2 regions of the Blautia sp. HCP3S3_C12 genome follow, and region 2 is predicted to be linked to the other one. Evidence: riboswitches for the same ligand, from Rfam matches in the RefSeq annotation. Region 2 holds a riboswitch; the other holds the start of a gene.

Region 1 (7,080 bases), on a different contig from region 2:
AGGATATTCCAGAAGACGTATATTATGGAGTTCAATCCTTACGTGCGGCTGAAAACTTCCACATTACGGGATTAAATATGCATCCGGAGATCATTAACAGTCTTGCATACATAAAAAAAGCATCAGCCATAACCAATTGTGAGGTAGGTCTTCTTGAGAAGAAAAAAGCCCAGGCCATTGTCCAGGCATGTGATGAAATTATTTCAGGAAAATTCCACAATGAATTTATTGTGGACCCTATTCAGGGAGGTGCTGGCACATCTTTAAATATGAATGCCAATGAAGTAATTGCAAACCGCGCCATTGAGATTCTGGGAGGGAAAAAGGGTGATTATACAATTATAAACCCTAACGATGATGTGAATTGTGGACAGTCTACCAATGACGTGATTCCTACTGCCGGTAAAATGACTTCTCTTCGTCTGCTGCAGAATCTGAAGAAACAGCTTCTTCGTCTCTACGATGCTCTTAACGAAAAAGCGGTAGAGTTTGATCACGTAATCAAAATGGGACGTACACAGATGCAGGATGCAGTGCCGATTCGTCTGGGACAGGAATTTAAGGCATATTCGGTAGCGATCATGCGTGATATCCACAGAATGGATAAAGCAATGGATGAAATGCGGACTCTTAATATGGGAGGTACTGCTATTGGAACAGGAATTAATGCTGATGAGGGTTATCTGAGAAGAATTGTTCCAAATCTTACTGAAATATCGGGAATGGACCTTATACAGGCCTTTGATCTGATTGATTCCACTCAGAATCTGGATCCATTTGTAGCTGTTTCAGGTGCTGTGAAAGCATGTGCGGTAACTCTTTCCAAAATGTCAAATGACCTCCGCCTGATGTCCTCTGGTCCACGTACTGGTTTTGGAGAGATTAATCTTCCGGCAAAACAGAATGGCTCCTCTATTATGCCAGGCAAAGTTAATCCGGTTATTCCTGAAGTAGTGAATCAGGTTGCTTTTAATATTATTGGTAATGATGTTACCATTACCATGGCTGCGGAGGCTGGTCAGCTGGAATTAAATGCATTTGAGCCGATTATTTTCTATTGCATGTTCCAGTCTATCGATACTCTTGGCTATGCAGTCCAGACACTGGTAGATAATTGTATTGTAGGAATTACAGCAAATGAAGAAAGATGCCGTTATCTGGTAGAAAACAGTGTAGGTATTATTACTGCGATCAGTCCTCATCTTGGGTATCAGAAGGCTGCGGATATTGCAAAAAAGGCAATTAAGACAGGTGAATCTGTAAGAAGCCTGATTCTGCAAGAAAAGCTTATGGATGAGGATGAACTTAATCGTATTCTGGATCCAATCCATATGACGGAACCTGGTATTTCCGGAAAAGATTATCTTATAAAAAAATAAGAAAAAAACAGGCGGGAAATTTTTCCCGCCTGTAAAATCGTCTGGACATAAATCATATTTAAATATGATTTTTTATTTTGGAGTTAAGTTCTGCGAGATTAGAACAGACCTGTGATCTTACCTGTCTCGTCTACGTCGATTCTCTCAGCAGCCGGAACTTTAGGAAGACCTGGCATTGTCATGATCTCACCTGTAAGAGCTACGATGAATCCTGCACCTGCGGAGATCTTCAGGTTACGTACTGTAACTTCGAAGTCTGTAGGAGCACCCAGTTTAGTCTGGTCATCTGTTAAGCTGTACTGTGTCTTAGCTACACAGATTGGGCAGTTGCCGAATCCAAGAGCTTCTAACTGTTTCGCCTGTTTCTGAGCATTTGCTGTCAGAACTGCTTTCTTACCGCCATATACTTTCTGAACGATCTGGTTCAGCTTGTCTTCAATAGAACCTTCCAGTTCGTATGCATAGGAGAAGTCGTTTGGTTCTTCAACAAGACGGATAACTTCTTCCGCAAGTTTGATTCCGCCTTCGCCGCCTTTTGCCCATACTTCAGAAAGAGCAACGTTAACGCCCAGTTCTTTACATTTAGCTTCTACAAAGTCAAGCTCTGCCTTTGTATCTGTCGGGAATGCATTGATAGCAACAACACATGGAAGTTTGTATACGTTCTTGATATTGGAAACGTGTTTTAACAGGTTCGGGATACCTTTTTCAAGAGCTTCCAGGTTTTCATTGTTAAGGTCAGCTTTAGCAACACCACCGTTGTATTTCAGAGCACGTACTGTAGCTACGATTACAACTGCGCTTGGCTTTAAGCCAGCCATACGGCATTTGATGTCGAGGAATTTCTCAGCACCCAGGTCAGCGCCGAAACCAGCTTCTGTGATTGCATAATCAGCAAGCTTCATAGCCATCTTTGTAGCTGTTACGGAGTTACATCCGTGAGCGATGTTTGCGAATGGTCCGCCGTGTACGATTGCAGGAACGTGTTCCAGAGTCTGTACAAGGTTTGGTTTCAGAGCATCTTTTAACAGAGCTGTCATAGCGCCTTCAGCGTGAAGGTCACCAGCTGTTACAGGTTTCTGCTCGGAAACTTTGCCGTATGTATATCCGATGATGATCTTGGATAATCTTTCTTTCAGGTCTTTGATGTCGCTTGCAAGACAGAGAACTGCCATGATTTCAGATGCAACTGTGATGTCGTATCCGTCTTCACGAGGCATACCGTTTGTCTTTCCGCCAAGGCCGTCTACTACATTACGAAGCTGACGGTCGTTCATATCTACACATCTTCTCCATGTGATCTTACGAGGGTCAATGTTTAATGCGTTGCCCTGGAAGATATGGTTATCGATCATAGCTGCCAGTAAGTTGTTAGCTGCACCGATCGCATGGAAGTCACCTGTGAAGTGAAGGTTGATGTCTTCCATAGGAACAACCTGTGCATATCCGCCGCCTGCTGCACCACCTTTTACACCGAATACCGGTCCTAAGGATGGCTCACGAAGAGCTACCATAACGTTCTTTCCAAGTTTCTGCATACCATCTGCAAGACCTACAGTAGTAGTAGTTTTACCTTCTCCTGCAGGAGTTGGGTTGATAGCTGTAACAAGGATTAATTTGCCGTCCTTTTTGTCGCTTTCTTTTAAAAGATTGTAATCAATTTTTGCTTTATATTTTCCGTACTGCTCCAGATATTTATCATCAATACCTGCTTTTTCTGCAATCTGAGTGATTGGAAGCATTTCGCATTCCTGTGCAATTTCGATGTCTGATTTGAATCCCATAAGTGTTTTTCTCCTTTCGTCTCCGCATAAACATGAAAAACTTATATTACTGTTCATTTGTTACTGTGCACTCTGCGATCAGTAACAATTTATTCATTGAAGGAATGATCGATCAGCCCGTCAGATGAACAAAAGTATTGTTTCATCCGATAAAAAAAGGCCAGTATCTGAAATTTTCAAATACTGCCCAGACGGTCGGCTTCTACAAACCTCCGACTCCCCGTGGTTTGCATTCCACTCTTTCCGTCAGTACTCGAAGGTTCCTTCAATTGATGGCAATAGTATATCATTTTGAGAAAAAAATGTCAAGAAAATTTTTGCTGAAATGTCAAAAAAATCAAGTAAACTGGACGAAAGTTGTGTAAAATTAATAATGAAAAACCAGAGTATCTATGATTGTTGGGAAGAATTTGCTTTTTCAAAGAAATGGGATTGTTAAAAAATAGACATGGATTTATAGTAGAATGAAGATTATGTAAAGGAAAGGTTAAACCTTGCAGTTTATAGGAATTTCATAAAAAGTTTATGATTATATTAGTTGCTACCTGTGGTAAATATGGTAGAATAAGAATAATAAGTGCACAGAAATCTCCTGCTTCAATTATCATAAGCAGTGTATGGGGATTTATATTTTGGCAAAGTGGAGTGTAAAAGATGAACAGACAAGAATTTTTGGAAATCCTGAGAAGCCAGCTTGCCGGTCACATGCAGGAGGGCAAGGCTGCAGCACATGTACGATACTATGAAGATTATATACAGTCCCAGGTACGCGGTGGTCGTACAGAGCAGGAAGTGCTTGATCAGTTGGGAGATCCCAGACTGATAGCAAAAACTCTTATTGATACAGAGGGAGATACTGTAGATGAGGAATATGGAGCCTATTCCTCCTGTGGATCTGGATTAGAACCGCCGCCCCAGCCGGAGAAGCGGTGGAAAAAAGTTCTGGACCTTTCAACCTGGTCAGGTAAGCTTGTTGTGATTGTGGCAGCTGCTGTAGCGATTATTTTATTACTTATAATAATTGGTGCCGTTCTTCCGTTTTTTATTATTCTGATTATCATTTTATCTGTTATTTCCTGGTTTACCAAGAGAAGTCACTGATCAAAAGAGAACTCCCTTTGGGAGCTTTCTTTTGATCTGTCTTATAGCTTTATCTAATATTCTTTTCAGTACTCTTTTTATTCAGTTATTTATATTTTTCATATCGTTTCATATTTTCGCCTTAGTCTTATCTGAAGTGTGTTATTCCCTAATCCTGCCAGGCAGCAGGTAAATCTCAATTTTATTATTTTTATAAAGGCAGAAAACAGGATTTTTGCACAGGAATCCTTTTTTCTGTATGCCAAATGGAAAGGAGACAACATGAAAGGAACTGTGAAACTAAAAAAACGTCTGGAGGCTTTGGGCTTAGCCTTACTGTTTATGCTGCAGTCTGTACTGGGCTTTTTACCTGGAATGATTTTCAGTGCGGCCGGAGCGGTAAAGTCCATCGAGGTCTGGGACTCTGATCAGCTTATTGACTATGGTTACCGTTTCAATATGAAGTTTCAGCCAGGGGTAACTACCTATGAGTCTTTTGGCTGCGATAATCTGGACAGTGCTGCATTTTCAGATCACGGAAGAAGTACAAGAGATACAGAAAGTGTGAGGATAACAGAGGATTACAAATCCGGAAGTGCAGGAATGCGCTATAACAATGTGGGCAGAGATGCAGGGGGAAATATTGTGGATGTGCGTCTGACCCTGGTGGGGGTAGAAAATGCCGAGAGACGCTATGACCTGAGAACCCCTGTCTCCAAAAAAGAAAATAATGGTGGACTTACCTTTGGCTGGGAGAATAATGAAACCTATCCAATGGTAGGCTTTGCTAAAAACAATATTGGGGTTTTTATCTATTCACTGGGTTCTGCAAAAATTAATTTTCAGTTTCTGAAGCATGGGACAGATGAGGCTCTGACGATCAGTGGACATGGTACGATCCGTGATATTGATGCGGCGCAGGGAGTATCTATACCCTCAGACAATGGACTGGATCATGCATATGTATTAAAAAATAATGAGTTTTTGAAAGTAAACGGCACCTATGTAGGATCTCAGAATGTGGCTATTGAGCCGGAGGATGAGAATGGCTGGCTGAATATGTTTTTCCAGACAGATAATTTTAATCTGGTGTTTTCTCATCAGGAAAAACTGGATATGTGGGATGCAAGCAGGGAAAAAAGTATTGCAAAGGCCGGCTCTCAGGAGAAGTGGGCAAGTAATGCCAGAAAAGCATATGCAGATGAGTCCGGAAAAAGCTACTGTGAAACTTTTGAAGGACAGAAGGTGGTTAAGGGCTTTGCATATTTTGATTTTACTTCCTATTGCTTCAGTGGTATAGAAATGAAAAAAGCACCGGAAAAAAGAGTAGGCGAAGTGGGCTGCACATGGGATCAGGCAACGGCTGCACCAAAGGAACAGCCATTTGTCATGAAAACAGAAAAAGAATTTCAGTATATGATCCAGGCGGAGACTACTCCTAACAGATTAAAATCATTTGTGATTAGTGATGCACTGGAAAACTGTCTGACAATGGATGATGCCTCTAAGGTTTCGGTAATAAATAGTCTGGGACAGGATGTGACAGAACAGTTTGATGTGGCTGTGGAAGGACAGACTGTAATCTGCAGTGCAAAGGCGGACAGCCTTAAAGAAGAAGCTTTTACAGATAATCAGACATATACTTTTATTCTGAAAGTACACAGGAAGCCAGAAGGACAATTTGATATTTCTAAATATCTGGCAGAGGATGGATACACCCTTCTGGTTCCCAATCAGGCTTCCATGAGTTATGAGAGAGTTAATGGAGGCGGAGATACGAAGAAAACAGAAATCGTATGGGTGAAGGGGATCATTCCGCCTGAGCTTGAGGTAAAGAAAAACGTTTCCGCTTATGAGTGGAAGGTAGGGGATATGATAGATTATTCTGTGACGGTTACGCAGACAAAGCCGGATGTCCAGGCTGTAGGAGTAAGTGTGACAGATGAGATTCCCTCCTGCCTTTGCCTGACAGAGGGACAGTATGCAGCACAGACCAGTCCGGGAGCAGATCCCTGCACTCTTACCAGGCAGGGGGAAAATGGATGGAAAGTAACCTGCCCTACTTTGAAGTATGGAGAAACCATAACAGTCAGCTTTAAATGCCAGGCAGCGGAAGCTTCCAATGGTCAGGAATGGGAAAATATAGTAACTGCTACAGCGGATAATCTTGTAGACCCGGAGACAGGGGAACAGAAAGACCGAAAAGATATGGCCGAAGTATGGCCTAACAGCCCTCAGCTGGAGATTGACAAAACAGCAGATAAATATGAATGGCAGGTAGGGGATGGAGTTACTTATAGAATTGTAGTGAATAATTCTGTGCCCGGAACAATTGCAAAGGATGTCAGTGTGACAGATATCGGACTTCCTCAGGGGCTTGTGCTGTCAGGGGGAACCCAGAGTGTGGAAGTGCTGAATGTACAGTCTCAGGTAAATTACCCGGTTCCTGATAAAAAAACAGGGCAGGCTTATGAAAGCCGGACGGTAGAATCACATATGGAAGCAGATGAAAGCGGCTTTGCTTTTTATTGCTCTTATCTGCCTTACAGTCAGCCGGTCACGCTTGTATTTCACTGTATAGCTACAGAGTCTGCCAATGGCCATGAAAGTGTAAATGTGGCAAATGTAAAAGCTTCCAATGCAAATGAAAAATCTGATGATGCAGAAGTATATGTAAATACGGGAAGTCTCTGGATTGAAAAGACAGCCGATCATTATGAGTGGAAGACAGGAGAACAGGTTGAGTATAAGGTTGTTGTTGAGAATAAAAATCAGGGAACGATTGCCAGAAATGTGACAGTCTGGGATACAGAGATGCCGGCAGGCCTGGTTCTGGA
Region 2 (7,080 bases):
AGAAATGAAAGAAGCTAAGCTTCGTCTGGAAGATGCTCTTGCAGCTACAAGAGCAGCAGTAGAAGAAGGTATCATTGCAGGTGGCGGATCTGCTTACATCCATGCATCCAAAGAAGTTGCGAAACTTGCAGCTACTCTGGAAGGTGATGAAAAGACAGGTGCAAACATTATCCTGAAAGCTCTGGAAGCTCCTCTGTTCCGCATTGCAGCAAATGCAGGACTGGAAGGATCTGTAATCATTAATAAAGTAAGAGAATCTGAACCAGGAATCGGTTTCGATGCTCTTAATGAGAAATATGTAGATATGGTAGGCGAAGGTATCCTTGACCCTGCAAAGGTTACAAGAAGTGCCCTTCAGAACGCTACAAGTGTTGCGTCTACCTTACTGACAACAGAATCTGCTGTTGCAATTATTAAAGAAGACACACCGGCACCGGCTGCTAACCCGGGAATGGGAATGATGTAATCCATAAAGAACGTGGTCTAAACAATATAAACCACAGTAAAGGGAATCATCGTCATAGACGTTGGTTCCCTTTTGTGGTATAATGCCTAATAAAATAATCCGGAAGACCGGAAAAATAAGAAAAGGAGTGATAAAGGATGAGTGATCTATATTCAGAATTATTGGTAAAACGGGAGCGCACAATCAAAGACAGCATTATAAAGTATGGCTTGATTGTGTTGACAGTAATTGCAGTAATTGCCAGTCTGATTAGCACCCCCTTGATATGGATTGCAGCTATTGCACTGGGAATTGCATGCTATTTTGTAATCCCGAAGACAGATGTGGAGTATGAATATCTGTTTGTGAACGGAGAGTTTGACATTGATATGGTTATGGCAAAGTCAAAGAGAAAGAGGGTAAAAAGCTTCAATCTTTCTGAGGCAGACCTGGTGGCACCGTTAAATTCCCACAGAATGGACTATTATAATGGGAACCAGAACATGAAAGTTCTTGACTATTCATCAGGAAATCCACAGCACAAACGTTTTGGTGTGATCACCAGGCTGGACAATGCTACATGTAAGATTATTCTGGAGCCGGATGAGGCTCTTGCCCAGGCAATGAAAAAAACTGCACCAAGCAAAGTATTTTTGGATTGACACGCTAACTAATTTTTGTTACACTTGATAAAAATAAAGGGCCAGTTACTGGTTCCTTATTTTTATTTTCTATTTAGGAAGGTCCTTTCGGGCCGAAGTTTTTTCTATACTTACTAATTTCACATACGCAAGGGAGGAAATGCAATGGGTACTATCATTGGTGAAGGTATTACTTTTGATGACGTCCTGTTAGTTCCGGCTTATTCAAAAGTAATTCCGAATCAGGTAGATGTCACAACGTACTTAACGAAAAAGATCAAACTGAACATTCCCATGATGAGCGCAGGAATGGATACAGTTACCGAACATCGTATGGCAATTGCCATGGCAAGACAGGGTGGTATTGGTATCATTCACAAAAATATGTCTATCGAGGCACAGGCAGAAGAGGTAGATAAGGTAAAACGTTCTGAGAACGGTGTTATCACAGATCCTTTCTATTTATCCCCTGAGCATACATTGAAAGATGCAGATGAGCTTATGGCAAAATTCCGTATCTCCGGTGTACCGATTACAGAGGGCAGAAAGCTTGTTGGTATCATTACAAACCGAGATCTGAAGTTTGAGACAGATTTTACCAAGAAGATCAAAGAGTGCATGACTTCTGAGGGACTGATCACAGCCAAAGAGGGAATCACTTTGGAAGAGGCAAAGAAAATCCTTGCCAAATCCCGTAAAGAGAAATTACCCATTGTAGATGATGATTTTAATTTAAAAGGCCTGATCACAATCAAGGATATTGAAAAGCAGATCAAGTATCCTCTGGCTGCCAAAGATGAGCAGGGACGTCTGCTCTGCGGTGCAGCAGTAGGAATCACAGCCAATGTACTTGCACGTGTAGATGCGCTGGTGAAGGCATGTGTAGATGTAATTGTAATTGATTCTGCACATGGTCATTCAGAGAATATTCTGAAGGCTGTCCGTGAAATTAAAGCTGCATATCCGGATCTTCAGGTAATTGCAGGTAATGTAGCTACAGGAGCAGCTACCAAGGCTCTGATCGATGCAGGCGTAGATGCAGTTAAGGTTGGTATCGGACCTGGATCTATTTGTACCACACGTGTGGTTGCAGGTATTGGCGTACCACAGGTTACTGCAGTAATGGATTGTTATGAGGTTGCTAATCGTTATGGAATCCCGATCATTGCAGACGGTGGTATCAAATATTCCGGAGACGTTACCAAGGCAATTGCAGCTGGTGCAAATGTATGTATGATGGGAAGTATTTTCGCAGGATGCGATGAGAGCCCGGGAACTTTTGAACTGTATCAGGGACGTAAATATAAAGTATACCGTGGTATGGGATCTATTGCTGCTATGGAGAACGGCAGTAAAGATCGTTATTTCCAGGAAAATGCAAAGAAGCTTGTTCCGGAAGGCGTAGAGGGACGTGTTGCATATAAAGGACATGTAGAGGATACTGTATTCCAGCTCATGGGTGGTCTTCGCTCAGGTATGGGATATTGTGGCGCAGAGAATATTGAGACTCTTAAGACTACAGGTAGGTTTATCAAGATTTCCGCTGCTTCTCTGAAGGAATCTCATCCACATGATATTCATATCACCAAAGAAGCTCCAAACTATAGTGTAGATGATAAATAAATAATGAATGATACCCCGGAGATCTTGTGAATCTGCCGGGGTATTTTTGTGGAATTACCGGCTTTGATAGTGAAAAGAAAAGAATTCAATGATATAATAGAAAAAACGAATTCCAGGAAATGGGTGGCAGAGAAAAGCTATGATACAAAAGAATCGGAGCGGTAGAAAAAGTACCGGATCTGTAAAAACAAAGAGAAAATCAGTTTCAAAATCAAAAACCAGTGCTGCACACAGAAAAACATCTGCCGGGAAATCAAGAAAAAACAGCAGAGTTCGACAGAGAAATCTGAGGATGCTGCTAATCTGCATTATCCTGATGGTGGGAGTAAGTATAGGATGCTGGTATGGAATAAATAATATGCAGGAGAGAGAAAGAAAAGAGCAGGAGGTACTTCTGGAGCAGGAAAATTCAGGAAGCGGTCCTGAGCAGTGGCAGAAAGAAGGGGCTCCCTATATTGATGTGGAGCTGCTGACTCCCAATGAATACTCCAGACCGCAGATTCCCATTGAAAGCGTAAAATATATTGCAATTCACTATACTGCGAACCCAGGGGCAACAGCAATGGCCAACAGAAATTATTTTGAGAATCTGGCAAATACACATGAGACAAAGGTAAGCAGTCACTTTGTCATTGGCCTTGATGGTGAGGTGGTACAGTGCATTCCTACATCGGAGATGTCTTATGCGACAAATTCCCGTAATGTGGATACCGTATCGATTGAGTGCTGTCACCAGGATGAAACAGGAAAATTCAATGATGCAACCTATGATTCGGCTGTAAAACTGACAGCATGGTTATGTGTGCGATTCGGACTTACTTCTGAAAACGTGATCCGCCACTATGATGTGACAGGAAAGAACTGTCCCAAATATTATGTGGAGAATCCGGATGCATGGATTCAGATGAAGGCCGATATTGCTTCTCAGATTGAGGTTGACTATAAATTAAAGAATACTCAGTAATGGTATATCCTATTGTTTTTGAAAAAAAGCAGGAAACAAAAAAATTGCCTTGAAATCTGCAAAGAAGTATTGTACTATAATAACAGTGTGTGAGTTTCACAACAGTACCTGCATGACTGGCGGAAGTAGGATTACCTACAGGGAGTGCAGTGTGTATATGAGCCGACCGCCTGGGCAGCCTGGAAATTATTCAATGAATAAATAGGTTTCCCAGGCTTTTTTAACCTTATTTTTAACGAAAAGGAGAAAAATTATGGAAATGTTATCACTGGAAAAAGAACTGAAAGAGAATTCCTATCCTGGCAGAGGAATTGTGATCGGACGTTCCGCAGACGGTAAGAAAGCAGTGACAGCTTATTTCATCATGGGCAGAAGCGAGAACAGCAGAAACAGAGTATTTGTAGAGGATGGTGAGGGAATCCGGACCCAGGCATTTGACCCGTCCAAGCTTACAGATCCAAGCCTGATCATTTATGCACCTGTACGTGTACTGGGAAACAAAACAATTGTAACTAACGGAGATCAGACAGATACCATTTATGAGGGAATGGATCATCAGCTTACTTTTGAGCAGTCTTTAAGAAGCAGAGAATTCGAGCCAGACGGTCCAAACTATACACCTCGTATTTCCGGTGTTATGCATGTAGAGAACGGAAAATTCAACTATGCAATGTCAATTCTCAAGAGCAACAACGGAAATCCGGATGCATGTAACAGATACACATTTGCATACGAGAATGCCATTGCAGGAGAGGGACATTTTATCCACACTTATAAATGCGATGGAAATCCACTTCCAAGCTTTGAAGGCGAACCGAAACTGGTAGCAATTCCGGATAATATGGATGAGTTTGCAGAACTTCTCTGGAACAGCCTGAACGAAGATAACAAAGTATCTTTGTTTGTAAGATATATTGATATTGAGACAGGTAAGTACGAAAGCAAGATCATTAATAAGAATAAATAAAACAGGGCAGATATGATAATGGAGGATTTATATAATGAAAGAATTCGAATTAAAATATGGCTGTAACCCAAATCAGAAACCTGCAAAAATTTATATGGCAGACGGATCAGAACTTCCGGTGAAGATTCTTTCCGGAAGACCGGGATATATCAATTTCCTGGATGCCTTTAACGGCTGGCAGCTGGTATCAAACCTGAAAAAAGCTACAGGACTTCCTGCTGCAACCTCTTTTAAACATGTATCTCCTGCAGGTGCTGCTGTAGGACTTCCACTGACAGAGACTCTGGCAAAGATCTACTGGGTAAATGATATGGACTGGAAGAATTTTTCACCATTAGCATGTGCTTATGCAAGAGCCCGCGGTGCTGACAGAATGTCCTCTTTTGGTGATTTCATTTCTCTTTCTGATGTGTGCGATAAAGATACAGCACTTCTGATCAAGAGAGAGGTATCTGATGGTGTTATTGCACCTGGATACACAGAGGAAGCACTGGAGATCCTGAAGCAGAAGAAAAAAGGAAACTACAATGTAATCCAGATCGATGAGAACTTTGTACCGGCTCCGCTGGAACACAAAGAAGTATTTGGTGTAACTTTTGAGCAGGGACGTCAGGAGCTTGAAATCGATGATGCAATGCTCTCCAATATTGTGACAGAGAATAAAGAGCTTACAGAGGAAGCAAAACGTGATATGAAGATTTCTCTGATCATTCTGAAATATACACAGTCCAACTCTGTATGTTTTGTAAAAGATGGACAGGCTATCGGTGTTGGTGCAGGTCAGCAGTCCCGTGTACACTGTACAAGACTTGCAGGACAGAAAGCTGACAACTGGTTCCTTCGTCAGTGTCCGAAGGTGCTGAATCTGCCATTTAAAGATACAATTTCCCGTGCAGAGCGTGACAATGCCATTGATGTTTATATCGGGGATGAATATATGGATGTACTTGCTGACGGTATGTGGGAGAAAACTTTCACAGAGAAACCGGAAGTATTTACAAAGGAAGAGAAACGTGCATGGCTGGATCAGATGACAGATGTTACACTGGGATCTGATGCATTCTTCCCATTTAGTGATAATATTGAACGTGCGCATAAGAGTGGTGTGAAGTATATTGCTGAGCCGGGCGGATCTGTGCGTGATGATGCTGTGATCGAGACCTGTAATAAGTATGGAATGGTGATGAGCTTTACTGGTATCAGATTGTTCCATCACTAAATTCTTGATATGGGGACACGCAGGACATTATATGTTTTTGCCCGCGGTTTCGGAGCCTAAGAAAAACTAAGCGCCAGGAAATCTGCTAAAAACATGTAAAAAAATTTCAAACTCGCCGCAAATGCGGCTCAGACAGTGAAATTTTTTTACATAACGCAGATTTCCTGGCGCTAACTTTTTCTAAGACCCCTGCAAATGCGTGCAAAAACATATAATGTCCTGCGCTGGTTATTGATTTAACCGAATCAAGCAAGTACCCTGCTTCAATTGCGAATATCCGCTTGAATCAGTGATATTGGCTATAGATGTTATTCGCAGATATGGAATTGCTATAGTTATGGAAAGTTAATAGAAGGGGATGAAAAAAGCATCAGCCTTAGCTGATGCTTTAAGAGCGATAGACGGGGCTCGAACCCGCGGTCTCGACCTTGGCAAGGTCGCGCGTTACCAACTACGCCACTATCGCATTTATGATGTCGTTTGAGTGATTACCTCAGCGACAAAATATATGATACTATATACAGTGGAGTTTGTCAAATGTTTTTTTTTCTTTATTTTGAAATTTTATGAAGATTCCGTGAAGGATGGGGTGGAAAATTGCAAATTGGGAGGGGGTGTGCTATGATAGGACAGACGGAGAGAGACGATAAAGGAGTTGAGGCTCAGTTTATGAAGAAAAAAATTTTAGTATTATTAGTTTGTAGTATGCTTACTTTACCAACAACAGTTTCTGCGGATATTCTGGATTATGAGGGGACAGTTAATGCTTATAAGCAGGATAATAAGACACTGCAGACCTTTGAGATTGATAATGGAAGTGGAGAGAAGGTAACTGCAGTTGCCAAGTCAGATAAGGTTTCTGTTTCTGCAAAGGCGACTTATATACGTTCTATGCCAGGGAAAAACGGAAAGAAGCTTGCAAGAGTGTATCTTGGTACCGGTGTAGAGAGAGTGGCCGTATGTGATAATGGCTGGAGTAAAGTGACTTATGAGAAAAAGAGTAAAAAGGGTACGGAAAAGATCAGTGGCTATGTGCCCACAAAACATATCAATGATAGTGATCAGGTTGCTCAGGCAAGGGGAACTTTTACAGCACTGAAGGACAGTGATATTCTGGATTATCCGGGAAAGAAGGATGGACAGATAGTAGGTGAGGTCATTCAGGAGGATGAAGTGAAGCGCCTGGCTACAGTGAACGGCATCTGGAGTCAGATTTACTAT

Evidence for each region. Region 2 has a riboswitch for ZMP and ZTP ahead of ACTNDS_RS08025 (IMP cyclohydrolase). Riboswitches for the same ligand answer to the same signal wherever they lie in the genome.
Region 1: linked by a shared signal. The riboswitch ahead of ACTNDS_RS05125 (formate--tetrahydrofolate ligase) and the one ahead of ACTNDS_RS08025 (IMP cyclohydrolase) in region 2 are both predicted to bind ZMP and ZTP.

What each region holds. Positions count from the first base shown of each region.
Region 1 is NZ_JBQHWC010000003.1:229,691-236,770, reverse strand. It holds gene ACTNDS_RS05130 (aspartate ammonia-lyase) at 1-1,379, shown strand, start outside; gene ACTNDS_RS05125 (formate--tetrahydrofolate ligase) at 1,478-3,163, opposite strand; ZMP/ZTP riboswitch at 3,342-3,427, opposite strand; gene ACTNDS_RS05120 (DUF1700 domain-containing protein) at 3,818-4,264, shown strand; gene ACTNDS_RS05115 (isopeptide-forming domain-containing fimbrial protein) at 4,526-7,080, shown strand, end outside.
Region 2 is NZ_JBQHWC010000007.1:56,967-64,046, reverse strand. It holds gene groL (chaperonin GroEL) at 1-466, shown strand, start outside; gene ACTNDS_RS08040 (DUF6106 family protein) at 604-1,107, shown strand; gene guaB (IMP dehydrogenase) at 1,252-2,709, shown strand; gene ACTNDS_RS08030 (peptidoglycan recognition protein family protein) at 2,849-3,673, shown strand; ZMP/ZTP riboswitch at 3,776-3,856, shown strand; gene ACTNDS_RS08025 (IMP cyclohydrolase) at 3,927-4,640, shown strand; gene ACTNDS_RS08020 (phosphoribosylaminoimidazolecarboxamide formyltransferase) at 4,675-5,859, shown strand; tRNA gene ACTNDS_RS08015 (tRNA-Gly) at 6,253-6,325, opposite strand; gene ACTNDS_RS08010 (3D domain-containing protein) at 6,481-7,080, shown strand, end outside.